One region of the Escherichia sp. MAL-1 genome, then DNA from elsewhere that is predicted to be linked to it. Evidence: predicted binding sites of a transcription regulator. Region 1 holds the regulator's gene; the other holds the start of a gene.

Region 1 (8,080 bases):
TCGATTCCAATGGCTTTTGCCGCTGTGAGTGAGTCGGTGCCATTGAGTTGCTGGTTAATGTTCCTCGCCAATATTCTCTGGGCGGTGGCTTACGACACGCAGTATGCGATGGTTGACCGCGATGATGATGTGAAGATTGGCATTAAATCCACCGCAATCCTGTTCGGCCAATACGATAAATTGATTATTGGTATTTTGCAGATTGGCGTACTGGCGCTGATGGCGATCATCGGTGAGTTAAATGGCTTAGGCTGGGGATATTACTGGTCAATTCTGGTGGCTGGCGCGCTGTTTGTTTATCAACAAAAACTGATTGCCAACCGCGAGCGTGAAGCCTGCTTTAAAGCATTTATGAATAATAACTATGTTGGTCTGGTACTGTTTTTAGGGCTGGCAATGAGTTACTGGCATTTCTGATGATGTAAAAAAGCCGGATGATCATCCGGCTTTCTTCTGGGTTGCCTGATGCGCTGCGCTTCTCAGGCCTACACAACAGATCGCAATTTATTGAATTTGCAGATCATGGTAAGCCGGATAAGGCGTTTTCGCCGCATCCGGCAATTCTCTCTGATTACCCTTCGCCCTGCGTCGCACTCTCAATCGTCAAACGCACGTCTGATGTAATCAACTCCGCCAGTAACTGATAAACCTTCATCGTTTCTGCCGGTTCGGCGTCGCCGCTATCGCTGATATACCCTTCATCACGCAGCGTCAGCACCAGAGAACTGAACACCGCCTTGTCGAAGAACTCCGGCGCGTTGATGCCGTGCAGCACGGAGAGACGTTGCGCGACAGTGCGGCTCTCTTTCTCCAGCGTACCGCGGTTAATCGACGGGTTGGCGCTCAACAGCCAGAAGGTAATGGCATAACGTTGCAGCGTTTCGCGCGCGCCTGCGGCCAGCAGCTGTAGTGTGCGAGAATGCGCCGGGTTGATATGCAACTCATCATCTTGCAGGGTAATCAGCCCCTGACGTTGCATCTCATTTGCCAGCGCATCGATAACGTCCGGCAACTCGTCGCGATCCCAGCGCAGGAACAGCTCCGCTTTCAGCATTGGGTAAAGCACATTGACGTGCTCCATCAATACGTCGCGGGAGATGTGGCGATGCTGGGTGACAATTGCCGCCATCAGCGAAGGCAGCACCAACATATGCGCAATGTTGTTGCGATAGTAGGTCATCAACACCGCTTGCTCGCGCGGCAGAATGATGATGTCGCCGATTGTGTCTTTCTCGACTTCAAACTTGTTCATTTGCAGCGCGTGATCGATAAGCTCGCTGGCGCTGGCTGAAGGAACGGTAGAGTCCGTGGAGTAAGGTACGTTGCGCATCAGATCCAGGTAGCAGTTGAGTTGCTCGGTTAACTGCTCGCGGGTGAGTGAGCGCTGACGTGACGCCAGAAGCGCAGTACAGCACAGGTTCATGGCGTTTGCCGCGCCTGCGTTGTTAATGCGTACCATCAGATCGGCAGCAATATTATTGACCGTCGGCGTTAACCATGCCGGACGCACCGCTTCGATGGGATCGATAGATTCACGCCAGTCTGGTACGTGCTGGTTAAGGTAGGTCATCAACGGCATTGGTTCACCGAAGTTGACGTAACCCTGACCGAGATTACGCAGCTTGCTTAAACCGCGCAGCATCTGCGGCAGGCTCTCTTTCTCTTTCGTCGCGCCGCGCAGTTCTTTGGCGTAAGTACCCACTTCCATGACGTGCTCATAACCGATGTAGATCGGAATCAGCGTAATCGGACGCGTGCCGCCACGCAGCATCGCCTGAATGGTCATCGACAGCGTACCGGTTTTCGGATCCAGCAAACGCCCCGTGCGGGAACGACCGCCTTCCACGAAGTACTCGACGGAATAACCACGGCTGAACAGTTCGCCGAGATACTCACGGAAAACGGTGGAATAAAGTTTATTGCCTTTAAAAGTACGGCGAATAAAGAACGCCCCCAGACGGCGGAAAATCGGCCCGGCCGGCCAGAAGTTCAGGTTGATCCCAGCGGCGATATGCGGCGGCACCAGCCCCTGGTGATACAGCACGTAAGAAAGCAGCAGGTAGTCCATGTGGCTGCGGTGGCAAGGCACATATACCAGCTCATGACCGTCGTGGGCCAGCTGGCGAACGCGCTCGGCGTTATGGACGTTGATGCCCTGGTAAAGGCGGTTCCAGGTGAAGCCCAGAATACGGTCAGTCAGGCGAATCATCTCGTAAGAGAAATTCGCCGCAATCTCTTCCATCAGCGCAATCGCGTTCTGCTGCGCTTTTTCATGGGAGATTTTTTTGCTGCGCGCTTCATCTTCTACCGCTTTGGCAATGGCGCGGGAGGCGAGCAGCTTATTAAACAGATCCTGACGAGCAGGCAGACGTGGGCCCACAGCAGCCAGACGTTGACGGGCAAAGTGCATACGCGCCACGCGCGCCAGTTTCTGTGCGATAGTTTTATCCGTGCCGTGTTCATCCGCCATACGGCGCAGCGAAACTGACGGCGAGAAACGCACAAAACTGTCGCGACCGAGCCACAGTACGGCGAAAAATTTCTGTACGCCGTTAAGCATACGCAGCGGCGGGTTTACTTCGCCTTTTTCACGCCCCGGCGCGCGACCAAACATCACCGATACTGGCACCATCTGCACATCCAGATTTGGGTTGCTACGGTGCAAATCGAGATAGTCGTGGAACAGCTTAATAGACTCTTCTTTCGGCGTGTAATAGGTGAATACACGCGGCCCGCCGTGAATGAACACATAGCGCGGCAGTAGCGTGCCGTCGATTTCCAGCGGCTCTAACGGGTCAGGCAAGTCATGAGCCAGACACTGGGCGCGTAACGTCAGCAAATCTGCTTTCGAGTTGTACGGTAAAACGTACATAATTGGACGAGAGGTATCCAGCCCCAGTTCCGGGGCAGGATCTGCCGGAATAGACTTGCTTTTTACCAGGATGCTTAATGGTAAATTCAGTAATTTGTAGTAAATTCGTGGCCAGCCGGACATAAACGATGTAAAGCCTCTGGTTAATAATGCAAATGCGCGGCAAGGATAGCAGAAAGTCATGGGAAATTCTGTGGTATCCGCTCATGTTTCGCGCAGCGTTACGCAAACCCGAATCATCGGATTTAACGGTACACTGATATTGACGCTCATAATGTAAAAAGGTTCTTTCAATGGCCAATAATACCACTGGATTCACCCGAATTATCAAAGCTGCTGGCTATTCCTGGAAAGGTTTACGCGCTGCATGGATCAACGAAGCGGCATTCCGTCAGGAAGGCGTAGCGGTATTGTTGGCGGTGGTCATCGCCTGCTGGCTGGATGTGGACGCAATTACCCGCGTGCTGCTTATCAGCTCCGTGATGCTGGTGATGATTGTGGAAATCCTCAATAGCGCCATCGAAGCAGTGGTTGACCGAATTGGCTCTGAATACCATGAGCTTTCCGGACGCGCTAAAGATATGGGATCCGCCGCGGTGCTGATTGCGATTATCGTCGCCGTGATAACCTGGTGCATCCTGTTATGGTCGCATTTTGGATAACCCTTCCAGATTTCGATAAATCTCTGGTTTATTGTGCAGTTTATGGTTCCAAAATCGCCTTTTGCTGTATATACTCACAGCATAACTGTATATACACCCAGGGGGCGGAATGAAAGCGTTAACGGCCAGGCAACAAGAGGTGTTTGATCTCATCCGTGATCACATCAGCCAGACAGGTATGCCGCCGACGCGTGCGGAAATCGCGCAGCGTTTGGGGTTCCGTTCCCCAAACGCGGCTGAAGAACATCTGAAGGCGCTGGCACGCAAAGGCGTTATTGAAATTGTTTCCGGCGCATCACGCGGGATTCGTCTGTTGCAGGAAGAGGAAGAAGGGTTGCCGCTGGTAGGTCGTGTGGCTGCCGGTGAACCGCTTCTGGCGCAACAGCATATTGAAGGTCATTATCAGGTCGATCCTTCCTTGTTCAAGCCGAATGCTGATTTCCTGCTGCGCGTCAGCGGGATGTCGATGAAAGATATCGGCATTATGGATGGTGACTTGCTGGCAGTGCATAAAACTCAGGATGTACGTAACGGTCAGGTCGTTGTCGCACGTATTGATGACGAAGTTACCGTTAAGCGCCTGAAAAAACAGGGCAATAAAGTCGAACTGTTGCCAGAAAATAGCGAGTTTAAACCAATTGTCGTTGACCTTCGTCAGCAGAGCTTCACCATTGAAGGGCTGGCGGTTGGGGTTATTCGCAACGGCGACTGGCTGTAACATATCTCTGAGACCGCGATGCCGCCAGGCGTCGCGGTTTGTTTTTCATCTCTCTTCATCAGGCTTGTCTGCATGGCATTCCTCACTTCATCTGATAAAGCACTCTGGCATCTCGCCTTACCCATGATTTTCTCCAATATCACCGTTCCGTTGCTGGGACTGGTCGATACGGCGGTAATTGGTCATCTTGATAGCCCGGTTTATTTGGGCGGCGTGGCGGTTGGTGCAACGGCGACCAGCTTTCTCTTTATGCTGTTGCTGTTTTTACGCATGAGCACCACCGGGCTGACTGCGCAGGCTTATGGTGCCAAAAATCCTCAGGCATTAGCCCGTGCGCTGGTGCAACCGTTGCTGTTGGCGTTGGGGGCTGGGGCGTTAATTGCGCTGCTGCGTACACCGATTATCGATCTGGCTCTGCATATTGTTGGCGGTAGTGAAGCAGTCCTGGAACAGGCGCGGCGCTTTCTTGAAATCCGCTGGTTAAGCGCACCGGCGTCGCTGGCGAATCTGGTATTACTCGGTTGGTTACTCGGCGTGCAATATGCCCGTGCGCCAGTAATTTTGTTAGTGGTCGGCAATATCCTCAACATTGTGCTGGATGTCTGGCTAGTGATGGGGCTGCATATGAACGTGCAGGGCGCGGCGCTGGCGACGGTTATTGCGGAATATGCAACATTGCTGATTGGTCTGCTAATGGTGCGTAAAATCCTCAAACTACGCGGAATTTCCGGCGAAATGCTGAAAACTGCCTGGCGAGGAAACTTCCGTCGCTTGCTGGCGCTTAACCGCGATATCATGCTGCGTTCGCTGTTGTTGCAACTCTGTTTCGGCGCGATCACCGTACTTGGTGCGCGACTGGGGAGTGACATTATCGCTGTTAACGCGGTTCTGATGACGCTACTCACCTTTACCGCCTATGCGCTTGATGGTTTTGCCTACGCGGTTGAAGCGCACTCCGGTCAGGCATACGGTGCGCGCGACGGTAGCCAGTTGCTGGATGTATGGCGGGCAGCGTGCCGCCAGTCGGGGATTGTAGCGTTACTGTTTTCGGTGGTTTATTTGCTGGCAGGGGAACACATCATTGCGTTGCTGACGTCGTTAACCCAGATTCAGCAGCTGGCTGACCGCTATCTTATCTGGCAGGTGATTTTGCCGTTGGTTGGCGTCTGGTGTTATCTGCTGGACGGCATGTTTATAGGCGCAACGCGTGCCGCCGAAATGCGTAACAGTATGGCGGTGGCCGCCGCAGGTTTTGCGCTGACGCTCCTTACGCTGCCGTGGCTGGGTAATCATGGTTTGTGGCTGGCATTAACCGTCTTTCTGGCGTTGCGCGGGCTTTCTCTGGCGGCTATCTGGCGGCGTCACTGGCGTAACGGTACCTGGTTTGCCGCAACGTGACGGTTAAAAATTCTGAATAAATTATCCTAAGCCAAATTGCTGACTACACTTAATCTCACGTTCAGAAGAAAAGTGAACGTACTCTCATTCACAACCTAACGATGAGGTCTTGATTATGAATAAAGATGAAGCCGGCGGTAACTGGAAACAGTTTAAAGGTAAAGTGAAAGAGCAATGGGGCAAACTGACCGATGATGATATGACGATCATTGAAGGTAAACGTGATCAACTGGTCGGTAAAATCCAGGAACGTTATGGTTATCAGAAAGATCAGGCAGAAAAAGAGGTCGTGGATTGGGAAACCCGCAATGAATATCGCTGGTAATTAATCCCTCCTGCCCGACGTGTACAAGGATGTACGCCCTCTTAACGCGGTTTCTTTTTCACCTGCACAGAGTGATCATGCTGGCACTGTTCAGGATGACGACACGCTTCCACTTCCACGCATGCCGCACAGAGCCCATGTGCTTCAATCACATTATGCCGCAGGGCAAACCCCATTTTTGCCGCCAGCGTATGCATGATGTCTTCCACGCCTTCTGCACATTCTTCTTTCACCGCGCCGCAGCGATCGCAAATAAACATAGCTGACGTATGGGTGGGCTGGTCGAACAGATGGCAGAGCACATAACTGTTGGTGGATTCCACCTTATGCACAAAACCTTGCTCAAGCAGAAAATCCAGCGCGCGATAAACCGTTGGCGGCTTGGCTTGCGGTTCAGCTTCGCGCAGCAAATCAAGCAGATCATAAGCGCTGATAGCGCCATCCTGCAGACTCATCAGGCGCAACACTTCCAGGCGCTGTGGGGTCAGGCGCACATTACGCTGCGCGCAGATTTTTTCAGCCTGCGCTAATAACTCCTGCGTTGTGGTCTTTTCCATCGGGCACCTCAAAGTGGGGGTTAAGAATGTCCTTACTTTACCATGTTCCAGGAAAAACACCGAGAACCCTTATTGTTGCCGTAATGTTGCTTTTCTGTTTTGTACGTAAGGTGTTGTGTTGCCTGGTCGTACCATTATCAACACGATAATAATTAATAATTCATTTTTAAATAAATTGCTTCAAGTTAACTCGCTATTTATTTAACTGGGGTTGTTCGCATACCTGTAGTTCAGAAAATTATGAGCGATTTTTGATAGTTACCAGATGGCAAAACACTTATAAGGAGGACACGGTACGACAAAAAAGGTAGATGAATCATGTTGAAGATAATACCCGGTGCAACTGGATACTTTAATAAAACACTCAATTCAAATCAATTCGATAATAAAGATGCAACCAAAGATAAATTAGATAATATAGATGCAACCAACGATAAATTAGATAATAGAGGTACAATCAAAGATAAATTAAATAATATATATGGTAAGTCTATTGATTATTCAGCGCTGCGTCATCGGGATATAATTATTGCAAAAATAGATTTGTTTATTCAAAGAATCACTCATAATTTATGGCATGCACGTAAAAAAATGTGTTTTTAATTGAGCAAATAACTAATCTCAAAGAGTGGGTTAATAAGTATATTGGAGATTGCACTGATGAGGAATTAAACGATCGTGAATTTATTGCATCAGTTGTTGATCGGGCTATTTTTCATTTTGCGATTAATAGTATATGTAATCCTGAGGATAATAAAGATGCAACGCCCATAGAACGATATACTTTTGATGTAGAAACCAAGAATGGCCTTCCCTCCACGGTTCAGCTTTTTTATGAGGAATCTAAAGATAATGAACCTTTAGCGAATATACATTTGCAAGCAATAGGTTCTGGTTTTTTAACGTTTGTTAATGCATGTCAGGAATATGATGACAACAGCTTAAAATTATTCGCTTCGCTGTTGATTTCACTTTCATACTCTAGTGCCTACACAGATTTAGCAGGAGCAGAAAAAGTGAATATTAATGATGATAATGAGAACTATCTGACAGCTCAGTTTGAAGAGTTATCTCAACGTGATATGAAGAAGTACCTGGGAGAGATGAAGCGTCTGGCAGATGGGGGAGAAATGAATTTTGATGGCTATCTGGATAAGATGTCACATCTGGTGAATGAAGGAAAGCTCGCCCCTGATATTTTAAGCAAAATGCGAGATGCTGCACCGAAATTAATTGACTTTGCTAAGTCGTTTGACCCAAACTCAAAGGAAAAGATTAAAATATATACAGACACTTCTAAATTAATTTATGATTTATTCGGGGTTAAATCGGAGAAATAATATGTGAAGTTCTTCGATGGTATGGAAGGCATTACATAAAAGAACCCAATGCTTATTGGGTTCTTTTTTTCTCTATCAGTGCTATTAGCAGGGAGAGATATCACCGGAGTTTAATGTGTGATTTTTATTTATCGTCGAACCTGGATTGTTTATCATTGGCCTTAACAAAGCTAACGGCTAATAAGATTATTTCCATCACTTCGTGAGA
Region 2 (8,080 bases), 1.3 Mb from region 1:
ATCACCGTCTCGCCGGGTGTGCCTTCTACCGTATGCAATATTGCACCCAGCGGCGATTCTGAGGTTCCGGCACCACCCAGCAAATCAATAAACGCATCTTCAAAACGCGGCGTAGTTTCGTTGATGTTGATTTCCGGCATCCCGTCGGCATGGCGAATATCGTCTGGTGTGGCCTCTTTTTTGAGGATCAGACGTACCGATTTCCCCTGAATCATGCCGTCGCTGACCTGCGGCAGTTTCAAGGCGCGTTGCAACAGTTTGCGGTTGCCCTCGTGTGGACTGGTCATCAGAAAGCTGCGTCCGGCCATGGTTTGTGTCAGGGCTTTTGGTTCTCCCTGATACAGCAACTCGCCTTCGTTCATCAGTAACACGTCACGGCACTGCTCGGCTTCGTCGAGATACGAGGTACTCCAGAGGATTAACATCCCTTCGCCCGCCAGCTCATGCACCATCTGCCACAGTTCGCGCCGTGAGATAGGGTCAACGCCGACGCCGGGTTCATCGAGCAGCAACACTTTCGGTTCGCCCACCAGGGTACAGGCCAGGCCGAGTTTTTGTTTCATCCCACCGGAGAGCTTGCCCGCCAGGCGTCCGGTAAACGGCCCAAGAGACGTAAACTCCAGCAGGCGAGCAAAAGTTTGCTTACGTGCCTCGCCGGTGACGCTGCGCAAATCCGCGTACAGATTGAGGTTCTCCATCACCGTGAGATCTTCATACAGACCAAATTTCTGCGGCATATAGCCGAGCACGGCGTGCAGCGCGCCGTCGTTTTTGATCGGATCAAAGCCAATCACCGTGGCACTGCCGCTGTCGGGTTTCAGTAATCCCGCCAACATCCGCATCAGCGTGGTTTTACCTGCACCGTCCGGCCCCACCAACCCCGTCACATAACCGGCGTGAATGGTACAATCGAGCGGCGCGACGGCGGGCTTGTCCATGCCCGGAAAGCGTTTTTCCAGGCCGTTCAGCGTGATAACGGCATCATTCATGTCCTGCCTCGTCACCGAATTGTACCGTCACTGGCATTCCCTGGCGTAACGCATCATCGGCGTCGGTCACCACAATACGCAGGCGATAGACGAGGTCGGTACGCAGATCCGGCGTTTCGACGGTTTTCGGGGTAAATTCAGCAGTCGGCGAAACGAAACCAATCTGCCCGTGATACGGCTTGTCCGGGCGACCATCGGTATAAAGCAGCACTTTGCGCCCCGGCTGGGCCTGGTCAAGATTACGTTCATCAACATAAGCGCGCACCCACACCGGACGCGTTAGTGAAACGGTAAACACCGTGCCACCTTCATTGAGGACCGTGCCTGGCTCCACCGCGCGCGTTAACAGCGTGCCATCAGACGGGGCTATCAACGTTGAGTCCTGTAAATTCAACTCCGCCTGCGCCAGTTGCGCCTGCGCCTGTTCGAGGCTGGCTTTCGCCTGAGCGATGTCCTGTTCACGGTTACCGGAACGGTACTGACGCAATTTATCCTGTGCTGATTTCAGCGTTGCCTGCGCCTGGTCGCGCGAGGAGCGGGCATTTTCCAGGTCATTTGCCGAAATAGTGCGGCTTTTCCACAACCCTTGCTGGCGGTTATAGAAGTTCTGCGCATAGTCATAGGCGGCTTGCGCCTGTTTCACCGCTGCGGCGGCCTGAGCGATTTCTTCATCGCGATACCCGGCAAGCATCAGGTCATACTGCGCCTGTGCCACCGAAACACCCGCTTTCGCCTGCATCAGGGCAATCTCATACGGCTTGTGATCCAGTTCGCCCAGCACCTGGCCCGCTTTGATAGCATCACCTTCGTCCACCGCCAGCGATTCAACGCGCCCCCCAACACGGAAACTAAGATTTACCGTACGAATATCCACGTTGCCATACAGCGTCAGGCCGTTATCCTGGCGGCTTTGATACCACCAGTAGCCTCCGGCAACCACGGCGGCAAGTACCACTACCGCCAATCCGATCACGACAGGTTTTTTCATCACTACAAACTCCTTTGCGATAATCCTTGCAAAATCAGGTCGATATGACAGGTCACCGTCTGGTTGATCAGTTCGGTCTTTTCTTCATCGAACGCGGTCCAGCCGGTACGTAACAGAATTGTTTCTTTGCCAAGACGGAACGCCAGAATCTCACCAATCAACGCATGGGTATGAAGGATCATGCGGGTGTCATTGGCGTCGCAGCCGGTCCAGGCGGCAATCAGGCGTGTCAGGTGGCTGTGTAGCGGACTAATCACCTGTTCGTGCACCAGGTGGTAGGCTGCCGTGGGAGAGAGCTGCTCACGGGAGATAAACTTGCTGAGGTTGACGGTGTCATCCTGGGTGAGCAGCTTAATCATGTTCCTGCAGGCGCGAAGGATCAGTTCACGGATGGCAGCCCGATCAGGCTGTGGTTGCGCGAACAAGCGTTCGGCTTCCTCGGCATGCGGACGGAACTGCTCGCCAATAAAATCGGCAATCCACTGGGCGCAGGCGAGGTACAAATCTTCTTTCGAACCGAAGTAGTAGGTGATGGCAGCGATATTCTGCTCGGCCTGGGCGGCTATCTCGCGAGTGGTGGCGTTCATTCCATATTCACCAAACTGCGCCAGTGCGGCAGCAATCAGCTGTTTTTTCGCCTGTTCACCCTTGATTGTCATGGCAGGATTATTCATCGCACAGTCCATTCTTAATCAAATGATTGATTAAGATTATGACTCCATAGGGGAGTTGTCCAGTATGGCTAAGAATTTTAGCAACGCCAGTCACAGGGATAATTTATGCGCTGCGTCACAAAAACTGCTACACTCCGCTCCCTCATGACATTGTGGTTTTTGTCATTTTCCTTTTCAGTATCTCCCTGAAAACTACACCGGTAACGGTCGGGGCGGTTCGGAGTAGTTATGTCTTTCGATTCTTTGGGTTTAAGCCCTGATATCCTGCGCGCCGTTGCCGAGCAGGGTTACCGTGAACCCACCCCTATTCAGCAGCAGGCGATCCCTGCGGTGCTGGAAGGCCGCGACCTGATGGCTAGCGCCCAGACCGGCACCGGCAAAACAGCGGGCTTTACGCTGCCGCTGTTGCAACACCTGATCACTCGCCAGCCGCACGCCAAAGGGCGTCGTCCGGTACGTGCGCTCATTCTTACCCCGACCCGTGAACTGGCGGCGCAGATTGGCGAAAACGTCCGTGATTACAGCAAATACCTGAACATTCGTTCGCTGGTGGTGTTTGGTGGTGTGAGTATTAACCCGCAGATGATGAAACTGCGTGGCGGCGTTGATGTGCTGGTGGCAACCCCGGGACGTTTGCTGGACCTGGAACATCAGAATGCAGTGAAGCTGGATCAGGTTGAAATCCTCGTCCTCGATGAAGCTGACCGCATGCTCGACATGGGCTTTATCCACGATATCCGTCGCGTGTTAACAAAACTACCTGCGAAGCGCCAGAACCTGTTATTCTCCGCGACCTTCTCTGACGATATTAAAGCCCTGGCGGAAAAACTGTTGCACAACCCGCTGGAAATCGAAGTGGCACGCCGCAATACCGCGTCTGATCAGGTGACCCAGCACGTTCACTTTGTCGATAAGAAACGCAAACGCGAATTGCTGTCGCACATGATTGGGAAAGGGAACTGGCAGCAGGTGCTGGTGTTTACCCGTACCAAACACGGCGCTAACCATCTGGCTGAACAGCTCAATAAAGATGGCATCCGTAGTGCGGCGATCCACGGCAATAAATCGCAAGGTGCGCGTACTCGTGCGCTGGCTGATTTTAAATCGGGCGATATTCGTGTACTGGTGGCAACTGACATCGCTGCGCGCGGCCTGGATATTGAAGAGCTGCCGCACGTCGTCAACTATGAACTGCCAAACGTACCTGAAGATTATGTCCACCGTATCGGGCGTACCGGTCGTGCGGCTGCTACCGGTGAAGCGTTGTCGCTGGTGTGTGTTGATGAACACAAACTGCTGCGTGATATCGAAAAACTGCTGAAAAAAGAGATCCCGCGCATTGCGATTCCGGGCTATGAGCCGGACCCGTCAATCAAAGCCGAACCGATCCAGAACGGTCGCCAGCAACGTGGCGGCGGCGGTCGTGGGCAAGGTGGTGGTCGCGGTCAACAGCAACCACGCCGTGGGGAAGGTGGCGCAAAATCTGCAAGCGCGAAACCTGCAGAAAAACCGTCTCGCCGCCTCGGCGATGCCAAACCGGCAGGCGAACAACAACGTCGCCGCCGTCCGCGTAAACCTGCCGCTGCGCAGTAATCTTTTATGCCGGGCTATGCCCGGCATCAGGCTGATGAACAAACGCAAAACTGCCTGATGCGCTACGCTTATCAGGCCTACGTGAACTCTGCAATATATTGAATTTGCATGCTTTTGTAGGCCGGATAAGGCGTTTACGCCGCATCCGGCATTTCACAACAAGCACTTGTCAGCAATTTGAGAACACGGGAAAAAATTTATCTGTTTTACCGCCCATAAGCCACCGAGACGTTACTTCTCTATAGCCAATTGTTCGCGCAACTCCATTAAAAGGTAGCCCAGTCGATTCTTGCCCTTACCATGACCACCGTCTCCCCAGTAAGCATCGTTTTCCGTATGCTCAACCAGTTTTGCGGGCGCGGTTGCCAGCAAGAGCGCACGCAGTTCTGCATGCTGTTCGAATTTAGCGCGAAGTGCTTTTCGCATCACCTGTTCTTTGACCGACTCCCAGTTTTTACGCAGAGGCTTAGAACGATCGCGCCCCATGCGTGCGGCGACCATAGGGGAAGAAACCCGACGGATCTCTTCGCGGTATTTTTCATCAAGGAATTTTTGTGCCTGAAAATAGTGTTCTGAGGTGGGCCAGGTTTTCCCGTCAACCTTGATGGGCCAGGCGGCAAAGTTAGAAAAATCACCGTAGTCATCGCTGGTGCTGTAGAAATTTATGATGGTGTCTTGCATGACGTGTTGGATCCTTTGTGCTCGAACGGGCATTAAACCGCATTATGTTGGTGGTTATTGCGAGCCGCTTTCCAGAAACAGAAAAACCATTACCCCTGAAAACCGAAAAATGCCACAATATTGGCTGTTTATACAGTATTTCAGGTTTTCTCATGGCATTAACCGCCGCGCTTAAAGCGCAAATTGCCGCCTGGTATAAGGCGCTTCAGGAACAGATCCCCGACTTTATTCCCCGTGCGCCGCAGCGGCAGATGATTGCGGACGTCGCCAAAACGCTGGCCGGAGAAGAAGGGCGACATCTGGCGATTGAAGCCCCCACCGGCGTTGGGAAAACGCTCTCTTATTTGATTCCCGGCATCGCCATTGCCCGCGAAGAGCAAAAAACGCTGGTGGTGAGTACCGCCAACGTGGCATTGCAGGATCAGATTTACAGCAAAGATTTACCGCTGCTGAAAAAGATCATTCCCGATCTTAAATTCACTGCCGCTTTTGGGCGTGGGCGCTACGTTTGTCCGCGTAATCTGACGGCGCTCGCCAGTACTGTACCCACGCAACAGGATCTGCTGGCGTTTCTTGACGACGAACTGACGCCGAACAATCAGGAAGAGCAAAAACGTTGTGCGAAGCTGAAGGGCGATCTCGATACTTATAAATGGGATGGTCTGCGCGATCATACTGATATCGCTATAGATGACGATCTCTGGCGTCGTTTAAGTACCGACAAAGCCAGCTGCCTCAACCGCAATTGTTACTACTATCGTGAATGCCCGTTTTTTGTCGCTCGTCGGGAGATTCAGGAAGCGGAAGTGGTGGTGGCAAACCATGCGCTGGTGATGGCGGCGATGGAAAGCGAAGCGGTATTGCCTGACCCGAAAAATTTACTGCTGGTGCTGGACGAAGGCCATCACCTGCCGGATGTGGCGCGGGATGCGCTTGAGATGAGCGCCGAAATCACCGCGCCGTGGTATCGGCTACAGCTGGACTTGTTCACGAAACTGGTCGCTACCTGCATGGAGCAGTTTCGCCCGAAGACCATCCCACCGCTGGCGATCCCTGAACGTTTGAATGCGCATTGTGAAGAGTTGTATGAGCTTATCGCCTCGTTAAACAACATTCTCAATCTCTACATGCCTGCCGGGCAGGAGGCAGAGCACCGTTTTGCGATGGGCGAACTGCCAGATGAAGTGCTGGAGATCTGCCAGCGGCTGGCAAAACTCACCGAGATGCTGCGTGGCCTGGCGGAGTTATTTCTTAACGATTTAAGTGAGAAAACCGGCAGCCATGACATTGTACGTCTGCATCGGTTGATTTTGCAGATGAACCGCGCGTTGGGGATGTTCGAGGCGCAAAGCAAACTCTGGCGGCTGGCTTCGCTGGCGCAATCTTCCGGTGCACCGGTGACCAAATGGGCGACGCGGGAAGAGCGCGAAGGGCAGCTACACCTCTGGTTTCACTGCGTGGGAATACGTGTCAGCGATCAGCTGGAAAGGCTGCTGTGGCGCAGTATTCCGCACATTATTGTCACCTCCGCAACCTTGCGTTCGCTGAACAGTTTTTCGCGTTTGCAGGAGATGAGTGGTCTGAAAGAGAAAGCGGGCGACCGTTTTGTGGCGCTGGATTCCCCCTTTAACCACTGCGAACAGGGCAAAATTGTTATTCCCCGGATGCGCGTTGAGCCTTCCATCGACAACGAAGAGCAGCATATTGCCGAAATGGCGGCCTTTTTCCGTAAGCAGGTGGAGAGCAAAAAACATCTCGGTATGTTGGTACTGTTTGCCAGCGGACGGGCGATGCAGCGCTTTCTCGACTATGTGACGGATTTACGTCTGATGTTGCTGGTTCAGGGCGATCAGCCGCGTTACCGTTTAGTTGAACTGCACCGCAAACGCGTCGCCAACGGTGAGCGCAGCGTGCTGGTGGGCTTACAGTCATTTGCCGAAGGGCTTGATTTGAAAGGTGATCTGCTCAGCCAGGTGCATATCCACAAAATCGCTTTTCCGCCCATCGACAGCCCGGTGGTGATCACCGAAGGGGAATGGCTGAAAAGCCTCAACCGCTATCCGTTTGAGGTGCAAAGCCTGCCGAGCGCCTCGTTTAACCTGATTCAGCAGGTTGGGCGACTGATTCGAAGCCACGGTTGCTGGGGCGAAGTGGTTATCTACGACAAACGCTTGCTGACCAAAAATTATGGCAAGCGACTACTGGATGCATTACCGGTATTTCCGATAGAGCAACCGGAAGTCCCTGAAGGTATAGTTAAAAAGAAAGAAAAAACGAAATCCCCACGCCGTCGGCGGCGTTAATGATGTGAGTCAGGTAAGGAGTCGTAAATGGACTATCGCAAAATCATTAAAGAGATCGGGCGCGGGAAAAACCACGCGCGCGATTTAGACCGGGATACTGCGCGCGGTCTGTATGCTCATATGCTCAATGGTGAAGTCCCTGACCTTGAGTTGGGCGGCGTATTGATTGCGCTGCGTATCAAAGGAGAAGGGGAAGCAGAGATGCTCGGCTTTTACGAAGCCATGCAAAATCACACCATCAAGCTGACGCCGCCAGCAGGCAAGCCGATGCCGATTGTCATCCCCAGTTACAACGGCGCGCGTAAACAGGCCAACCTGACGCCGTTGTTGGCGATTCTCCTGCACAAACTCGGTTTTCCTGTGGTGGTTCACGGGGTTAGCGAAGATCCAACCCGCGTGCTGACTGAAACCATTTTTGAATTGATGGGTATTACGCCAACGTTGCACGGCGGGCAGGCGCAGGCGAAGCTCGACGAACATCAACCGGTGTTTATGCCAGTCGGCGCGTTTTGCCCGCCGCTGGAAAAACAACTGGCGATGCGCTGGCGGATGGGCGTGCGTAACAGTGCACATACCCTGGCGAAACTGGCGACGCCATTTGCCGAAGGTGAGGCGCTGCGTCTTTCCAGCGTTTCGCATCCGGAATACATTGGACGCGTCGCGAAGTTCTTTAGCGATATCGGCGGGCGGGCGCTACTAATGCATGGTACTGAAGGTGAAGTGTATGCTAATCCGCAGCGCTGCCCGCAGATCAATCTCATTGACCGTGAAGGGATGCGGGTGCTGTATGAAAAACAGGACACTGCTGGTAGCGAGTTACTGCCACAAGCAAAAGATCCGGAAACCACGGCG

What was found. The regulator LexA, encoded in region 1, represses DNA repair genes until DNA is damaged. The targets are predictions, from matches to a motif close to TNCTGTATGTACATACAGNA.
Region 2: dinG (ATP-dependent DNA helicase DinG) is a predicted target of LexA. The motif match lies at 5,044-5,063, and genes of this name have one in related genera.

Annotation. Positions count from the first base shown of each region.
Region 1 is NZ_CM129609.1:4,570,144-4,578,223, reverse strand. It holds gene ubiA (4-hydroxybenzoate octaprenyltransferase) at 1-417, shown strand, start outside; gene plsB (glycerol-3-phosphate 1-O-acyltransferase PlsB) at 572-2,995, opposite strand; gene dgkA (diacylglycerol kinase) at 3,166-3,534, shown strand; gene lexA (transcriptional repressor LexA) at 3,644-4,252, shown strand; gene dinF (MATE family efflux transporter DinF) at 4,325-5,650, shown strand; gene ACU8XX_RS22860 (CsbD family protein) at 5,766-5,975, shown strand; gene zur (zinc uptake transcriptional repressor Zur) at 6,017-6,532, opposite strand; partial or broken gene ACU8XX_RS22850 (DUF2713 family protein) at 6,851-7,872, shown strand.
Region 2 is NZ_CM129609.1:3,312,546-3,320,625, reverse strand. It holds gene ACU8XX_RS16590 (ATP-binding cassette domain-containing protein) at 1-989, opposite strand, end outside; gene hlyD (secretion protein HlyD) at 982-1,977, opposite strand; gene cecR (DNA-binding transcriptional regulator CecR) at 1,980-2,651, opposite strand; gene rhlE (ATP-dependent RNA helicase RhlE) at 2,880-4,244, shown strand; gene ybiA (N-glycosidase YbiA) at 4,476-4,958, opposite strand; gene dinG (ATP-dependent DNA helicase DinG) at 5,078-7,228, shown strand; gene ybiB (DNA-binding protein YbiB) at 7,256-8,080, shown strand, end outside.